Regions from separate parts of the Micromonospora sp. DT231 genome, predicted to be linked through region 1. Evidence: riboswitches for the same ligand, from Rfam matches in the RefSeq annotation. Region 1 holds a riboswitch; the other holds the start of a gene.
What was found. Region 1 has a riboswitch for S-adenosylmethionine ahead of thrC (threonine synthase). Riboswitches for the same ligand answer to the same signal wherever they lie in the genome.
Positions count from the first base shown of each region.

Region 2: linked by a shared signal. The riboswitch ahead of ACPXBU_RS27190 (aminotransferase class V-fold PLP-dependent enzyme) and the one ahead of thrC (threonine synthase) in region 1 are both predicted to bind S-adenosylmethionine.

Region 1 covers NZ_JBNCNO010000009.1:295,426-299,453, forward strand. Annotated here, with positions in the region: gene ACPXBU_RS23575 (ArsR/SmtB family transcription factor) at 1-279, opposite strand, end outside; gene ACPXBU_RS23580 (DMT family transporter) at 371-1,339, shown strand; SAM riboswitch class I at 1,513-1,648, shown strand; gene thrC (threonine synthase) at 1,659-2,945, shown strand; gene ACPXBU_RS23590 (GNAT family N-acetyltransferase) at 3,268-4,028, shown strand, end outside.
Region 2 covers NZ_JBNCNO010000013.1:14,297-18,324, forward strand. Annotated here, with positions in the region: gene ACPXBU_RS27185 (FUSC family protein) at 1-1,114, shown strand, start outside; gene ACPXBU_RS27190 (aminotransferase class V-fold PLP-dependent enzyme) at 1,129-2,394, opposite strand; SAM riboswitch class IV at 2,441-2,561, opposite strand; gene ACPXBU_RS27195 (PrsW family intramembrane metalloprotease) at 2,585-4,028, shown strand, end outside.

The sequences.
Region 1 (4,028 bases):
CGCGTCCAGGAGGCCGGGGTAGAGGCGGTCCAGCTCGTCGCGGCGGAGCCGGACCAGGCGGCTGGTGCCGGCGGCCCGGGTGCGGGTCAGGCCGGCCTCGCGCAGCACTTTCAGGTGGTGGCTGCGGGTCGCCTTGGAGACGCCGAAGTCGAAGCTGCCGCAGGTCGCCTCGCCATCTTCGGCAAGCGCCCGCACGATCTTCAGCCGCACGTCGTCGGCGAGTGCGGCCAGCACGGTGGTCACCGGTACGTCGGTCAGGTCGGGTTCGTGCGGCTCCATGTGACCAGTGTAACCCTTGTTCGACAACTATCGAACAAGCCCCTATGGTCGGTGTCGTTGGTTCGACGATACTCGAACATTGGAGCTGACGATGCGATCCCGTGCCGCCGCCTATCCGCTGCTCGCCGTACTCGGCTGGGGCGTGATGTTCCCGGTCCTGGCCAGTGCGCTGACCCGGGTCGACCCCCTCAACCTGACCACCGCCCGTTACCTGCTCGCGAGCCTCATTCTGGTCGCGATCCTGCTGCTCCGCGAAGGTGCCGGCGCGCTGCGGCACGGCGGCCGGACCGGCGAGATCGTGCTGCTCGGCGTGGTCGGCTTCGCCGGCTTCAACGTGCTCACCAACCTGGCGCTCGAACACGCCGCCCCGCAGCAGATCGCTCTCTTCGTGGCCACCACCCCGCTGATCACCCAGTTGGTCCGGTGGGCCCGGGACGGCGTACGGCCGAAGCCGCTCCTGTTGGCCCTCTCCCTGGTGGCGCTCCTCGGAGTCGGCCTGGTGATCACCCGCGGGAGCCTGGCCGGGCTCGGCCAGTTCGGTCTCGGTGGGCTGATGATGATCGGAGCGGTGCTCGGCTGGGGCATCTACACGCACGGTGCCAGCCGGTTCGGCGACTGGTCACCGCTGCGCTTCACCACCCTGACCGCCCTCGCCGGCACGGCGGCCATGCTGGCCGCGAGCATCGGCGCGGACGCCGTCGGCTGGCAGCACGCGCCGGCCGCCGCCGACCTCGCGGCGGTCACCCCGCAGTTGGCGTACGCCGTGGTCGTCGGCGCGGTCATCGCGGTCCTGGCCTGGAACACAGGTGTGCAGCGGCTCGGCGCCGCCAACGCCGCGCTGTTCATGAACCTGGTCCCGGTCACCACCTTCGCGGTGCAGATCGTCCGCGGCTACCGCCCGGAGCCCATCGAGCTGGTCGGAGCCGCCATCACGATCGGTGCGCTGGTCGCCGCGAACCTCGCCACCCGTGCCCGGATCCGGCCTTCGTCGCCGCCGCAGTCGAGCGCCATCACGGACCGGATAGCGGTGGTCGATCCGGTCGCGGTGAGCGCCCGCTGACCCACCCGCCGGCGCCCCGGGCCCAGCTGGCCCTGCTTGCCGCCCTCGGCGCCGTGGCGATCTACCTCGGGAAGCGCCGCCGCCGGTGACTGGCTGAGTTGTTCGGCTCACAGCGTGGGATCCGCGGTGGAGGCGGCGGACATAGTTGCCTAGACTCGACAGCACAACTGCATACCTCATCCAGAGGGGCTGAGGGATACGGCCCGACGACGCCCCGGCAACCACCCCGCGCGCTCACCGCTGAGCGACCCGCGGGGCAGGTGCCAATTCCGTCCCTGCCGCACCGTGCGATGTGGGGAAAGATGAGAGGACTCTCGACATGACGTCGACGCTCGCCGCCTCCGGCATCGACACCTCCGCCAGCCCCGCCCGCGCCCTGGTCTGTCGCGCCTGCTCGGCCCGTTACCCGCTCGTCGCCCAGCACGCCTGCTACGAGTGTTTCGGCCCGCTGGAGGTCGACTACGACACCGCCGCCCTGGCCACCGTCACCCGCGAGCAGATCGAGGCCGGCCCGGAAAACATCTGGCGCTACGCCGCACTGCTCCCCGCCGGTCAGGACCCGGCCAGCCGGGTCACCCTCGACCCGGGGCTGACCCCGCTGGTGGCGGCCCCGCGCCTCGCCGCCGAGCTGGGCATCTCCGCGCCGTTGTGGGTCAAGGACGACAGCGGCAACCCGACCCACTCGTTCAAGGACCGGGTCGTCTCGGTGGCGCTCACCGCCGCGAAGGCGCTCGGTTTCACCAGGTTCGCCTGCGCGTCGACCGGCAACCTGGCCAACTCGGTGGCCGCGCACGCCGCCCGCGCCGGGGTGCCCTCGGTGGTCTTCATCCCCAGTGACCTCGAGCAGGGCAAGGTCATCACCACCGCCGTCTACGGTGGCGAACTGGTCGCCATCGACGGCTCGTACGACGACGTCAACCGGCTCTGCGGCGAACTGGTGGAGACCGACGAGTTCGAGGACACCGCGTTCGTCAACGTGAACGTCCGGCCGTACTACGCGGAGGGCTCCAAGACCCTCGGCTACGAGGTGGCCGAACAACTCGGCTGGCGCATCCCGGCGCAGGTGGTCATCCCGATGGCCAGTGGCGAGCTGCTCACCAAGATCGACAAGGCGTTCTCCGAGTTGGTGGAGATCGGCCTGGTCCAGGCGCCGGCCGGCGGCTGGAAGGTCTTCGGCGCCCAGTCCGCCGGCTGCAACCCGATCGCCACCGCGTTGCACGCCGACACCGACACGATCATCCCGGTCAAGCCCACCGGCATCGCCAAGTCGCTGAACATCGGCGACCCGGCCGCCGGCGTCTACGCCCTGGAAGCGGTCCGCCGCACCGGAGGCTGGATGGAGTACGCCGACGACGACGAGATCCGCGCCGGCATCCGCGACCTGGCCCGCACCACAGGCGTCTTCGCCGAGACCGCAGGCGGGGTGACCGTCGCGGTGCTCCGCAAGCTCGTCGAATCCGGCCGGCTCGACCCGACCGCGGAGACCGTCGTCTTCAACACCGGCGAGGGCCTGAAGACCGTCGACGCGGTCGCCGGACAGGTCGGACCGACCCACCACATCAAGCCCTCGCTGCGCGCCGCCCGCGACGCAGGTCTCCTAGGCTGACCCGCCCGCGACCCGCTCACCGGCCGGCCCGTGCTGGGTTGGCTTGATGGAGGGGGTGGGGGTCGTCCGGAAGGGGGAGCGAGTGGATCAGTCGTGTAACTGGGATTTCGCTGTGAGTGTGGAAAACCCACCCCCGCGGACTTGACGGCAGGAACCGGACGGCGCAAGATGCTCCGTGCGGGAGGGCATTTCGCCGAAGACTTTTGAAGTTCTTACGACCCAACGCCGGAGGCGTTGTGCGAGTGCCCCTCCCGACCACGTTCGATCGGGCCAGCGATTAATCGCTGGCCCGATCGCTTTCCCGAGGCGCAGGCTCAGCGGCATGAGCATCACGATCGCGTCGTTCGACGGCACCGACCGAACCGCCGTCGACGAGGCGTACCTGATCGGTGCGGCGGCAAAAGACGTCGATCTGCCGGACCTGCCGCCCTTCTGCCGGCGACGCTTCGACGCGTTCTTCCACACACCGATGCCCGGTACCGAGTCGCTCTGGGCGCTGGCCCGGCTCGACGGGGTGCCGGCCGGTTTCCTCCAGGTCGACCTGCCGTACCTCGACAACCCCGACAACGCCGGCGCCGAGCTGACGGTGCATCCGGAGTTGCGGCGGCGGGGCGTCGGTCGGGCGTTGCACGAGTACGGGGTGCGCCTGCTCCGCGAGCGCGGCCGTAAGCGGGTGGTCGCGATGGCCGTCTCCGCGCTGCCCGGCGGGCCTGCCCGAAGCGGGGCGGGCGACGCGTTCGCCGCCGCCACCGGCGCCCAGCGGGCCCTCGCCGAGGTGCGCCGCCGGCTCGATGTCGAGGAGATCGACCGGCTCGCGCTGCGGGCGGCGCTGGCCGAGGCCCAGCCGCGGGCCGAGGGCTACCGGTCGGTCTGCTGGCAGGGGGCGACCCCGCAGGAGTACGTCGCGGACATCGCCTACCTGGACGGCCGGCTGTTCACGGACGCGCCCATGGGGGACGTGCAGTGGGAACCGGAGCAGGTGGACGCCGAGCGCATCCGTGGCAACGAACGGGCGTTGGACGCCCGGGGCCGGCGGTGCTACCACCTCGGGATGCGTCATGAGGCGACCGGTCGACTTGTCGC
Region 2 (4,028 bases), on a different contig from region 1:
GCGGATGGCCGGCGGCCTGGCCGTGCAGGCGGGGCTGGCCGCCGGGCTGGCGTACCTGATCTCGCACAAGGTGCTCGGCAACCCGCAACCGGTCTTCGCGCCGATCTCCGCGGTCGGCACCCTCGCCGCGTCGGTAGGTCAGCGGTTCCGCCGGACCATCGAGCTGATCGTCGGGGTGGGGATCGGGGTGGCCATCGGCGACTTCCTGATCTATTTGCTCGGCACCGGGGCCTGGCAGCTCGGCCTGGTGGTCACCGTCGCGATCCTGTTCACGATCTTCGCCGGGGCGAGCGTCGCCATCGTCATCCAGGCGGCGGCCACGGCGGTGCTGATCGTGACGCTGAGCCCGTCCACCCAGAATCTGGAGATCCCGCGCTTCGTGGACGCCTTCCTCGGTGGTGGAGTCGCGCTCCTGGTGACCGCCGTGCTGCTGCCGCTGAACCCGCTCCGGGTGATCAACCGGGCCGCCCGGCCAGCGCTGGACCTGCTCGCCGCCCAGCTCGACGCCACCGCGGACGGGTTACGCGGCCGGGACCGCGCCACCGTCCAGCGGGCCCTGGACCGGCTGCGCAACAACAAGGAGGAACTGGCCACGTTGGCCGAGGCGATCGAGGGGGCGAAGGAGACCGCCACCCTCTCCCCGGCCCGCTGGCACCGCCGCAGCGAACTGATCCACTACGCGGAGGCGGCCGACCCGATCGACCGGGCGATGCGCAACACCGGCACGCTGATCCGTCGGTCCGTCACGTTGATCGAGGACGAGGAGCCGGTGCCCGATCCGATGCCGGACGCGATCGGCCACCTCGCCGAGTCGGTCCGGCTGCTCAAACACGAGTTCGCCGCCGGTGAGGAACCGGAGAAGGCCCGGGAACGGTCGTTGCGTGCCGTCAGCGAGGCCGGCCGGGCGTACGGCGCCGGCGTCGGCTTCTCCGGCAGCGTGGTCGTCGCCCAGATCCGAACCACCGCCAGCGACCTGCTGGTGGCCTCCGGGATCGAACAGGAGGAGGCGAACCGGTGGATCCGCACCGCCTTCGGGGAGCAGGAACGCCCGATGGGTGAGCCGGCCGAGCCGGGCGAGGCGCCGAAACCGCCGACCGCCCCGCCCGTCGGCTGACCGTCTACCGCGCCTCAGCCCAGCTCGGCGAGCGCGGCGAGCAACAGGTCCACCTGCTCGACGGTGCTGCCCAGGCCGATGCTGGCGCGTAACGCCGTGGGCGGCAGGTCCCGTCGGCCGGTACGCCCCGCCGCCTCGGCGAGCAGCCGCCGGGCCAGCGGGTGGGCACAGAACAACCCGTCGCGTACGCCGATCCGGTGCGCGGTCGCCAGCCGCGCGGCCACGTCGGCGGAGTCCCAGCCGGCGACCACGAACGAGACGATGCCCACCCGGGGCGCGTCCGGGCCGAAGGTGCGCAGCTCCACCACGTGCGGCAGCGCCTCGATACCGGTGCGCAGTCGCGCCAGCAGCGCCTGCTCGCGGGCGGCCAGCGCGACCCGGTCGGCCGCGCCGAGCGCCGCGCACACGGCCGCCAGCGCGACCGCGCCGAGCAGATTCGGGGTGCCACCCTCGTGTCGGGCCGGACCGCTTGCCCAGGTCACGTCGTGGGTGGCCGGGCCGACGTGGCTGGTGGCGCCCCCACCCGCCAGGTACGGCGGAGCGGCGTCCAGCCAGTCCGCCCGGCCGATCAGCACACCCGCACCGAACGGCGCGTACAGCTTGTGACCGGACACGGCCAGGTAGTCGACGTCGAGCGCGAGAAGGTCGACCGGGGCGTGCGGGGCGAGCTGCGCGGCATCGAGCACGATCCGGGCACCGTGCCGGTGTGCCACCCGGGCCAACTCGGCGACCGGCCACCGCTCACCTGTCACATTGCTCGCACCGGTCACCGCGACCAGCACCGGCAGCGCCGGGTTGCTGCCCCGGCGCAGCTCGGTGAGGGCGGCGGCGAGGTCGCGTACCGCCCCGGCGGGATCGGCGGGGACGGGCAGCCGTACCGAACCGCGTGGCCAGGGCAGCAGGTTGGCGTGGTGCTCGCCCGCGAAGGTGACCACAGTGGTGCCGGCCGGCAGCGACCGGGCCAGCAGGTTGAGCGCGTCGGTGGTGTTGCGGGTGAAGATCACGTGATCGTCGGCGCGGACGCCGAAGAAGTCACCCACCGTCTGCCGGGCCTGCTCGTACGCGAGGGTGCAGCGCCGCGACAGCGCGCCCGCGCCGCGATGCACGCTCGCGTACCAGGGCAGTAGCTCGGACACCGCGTCGGCGGCGGCCCGCGCGCACGGTGCGGTCGCCGCGTAGTCCAGGTTGATCTCACCTGGCACGCCGAGGACGTCGAGCGGCACCGACGCGGGCGCGACGGTGGGCAGGGTGGGCAGCGAGGGAACGAGGGTGACGGGCACGCCGGAACCTCCGGGGTCAGGGACCCCGGGTGCGGCATCGGGACGGGGTCCGCGCTTGCCCAGCACACCGATCGGGCTGGGCCCGGTCATCACCCGGGGCACCCCACCGCGAACTCGACGAGGGTTGCCGGCCAGCAAGCCGGGGCTGAACGCTGGCACTCGTGACCTCCCGGCAGCATAGCGGCAACCGATGCGACCGGACCAGCCGGCGGCGGATGGCTACGCTGACCGCATGGCCGACACCCCGCCCGGTACGCCCCTGCCGCCGTCGCCCGCGCCCGCGGCCCCGTCCGTCGGCCAGGCGCCCCGGATGCCGCTGCGCCGGCTCGGTTGGCGGCGGTTCCTGGCGTTGGCCGCGGTGGTGCTGCTCATCGCCGCCTGCGCGGTGTACATGGTCTTCACGCTCGGCCGGTCGCTCGGCGTCCAGGCCCTGGTGATCGGGGTGGCCGCCGCCATCCTGCCGGTGCCGGTGCTCGTCGCCTGCTTCCTCTGGCTGGACCGGTACGAACCCGAGCCGCTGAAATATCTGATCTTCTGCTTCGCCTGGGGAGCGTTCGTCTCCACCGCCGCCTCGCTCACGGTCAACGACTTCGCCGCCGGGCTGTTCGCCGACTGGGGGCTGCCCGACGCGCTCACCGGCGTGCTGGTGGCGCCGTTCATCGAGGAGCTGACCAAGGCGCTGGGCCCGATCCTGCTGCTGGTGTTCCGCCGGCGGGAGTGGTCCGGGATCACCGACGGCCTGGTCTACTGCGGGTTGTCCGCGGTCGGCTTCGCGATGGTGGAGAACATCCTCTACCTGGGCGGTCTGGGCTACGCGTCCGGAGCTGACCGGTACGGCCCGGTGACCGGCATCAACCAGGTCATCGGGATCTTCATCCTGCGGATCCTGCTGTTCGGGTTCGCCCACCCGCTCTTCACCTCGATGACAGGTGTGGGGCTCGGCATCGCGGCCCGGACGGCGGACCGCCGGGTCCGGGTTCTCGCCCCGATCGGCGGGCTGCTGCTGGCGATGATGTTGCACGGCACGTGGAACCTGCTGCCCACGCTGACCCAGGCCACCGGCGAGGCGGTGATCATGCTGTACGGCTTCCTGGGCCTGATGGTGCCTGTCTTCTTCGGCATGGTGGGTCTCGCGGTGTGGCTGCGCGCCTGGGAGGGGAGGCTCACCGAGCGGACCCTGCCGGACTACGTACGCGCCGGGTGGCTGAGCCCACCCGAGGTGGCCGCGCTGAGCAGTCTCGGCCGGCGGCACGCGGCCCGCAGTTGGGCGCGGCGGGTGGCCGGCGACGCCGGGGTGCGGGCGATGCGCGGCTACCAGTCCGCGGCCACCCGACTGGCCCTGCTGCGCGACGGCTCGCTTCGTGGCCTGGACCGCAAGCCCGCCGACCAGGAACGGACCGCGCGGGAGGAACGGGAGTTGCTGGACGCGATCGGTGCGTACCGGTCGTTCTTCGTCGGCCGCGACCCGCAGGCCCCGACGGGGATCTGGGACGGCAGCCGCTACCACCTGCGTTTCCCGGACGGCACCCAGCGTCCGGTGGACGCCCCGGACGAGCCGGTGGTGCCGATCCCGGTGGTGCTGGCCCCCGCGCCACCGCCTCCGGTGGGCTATGGCCCGCCCGGCTGGGCCGGTC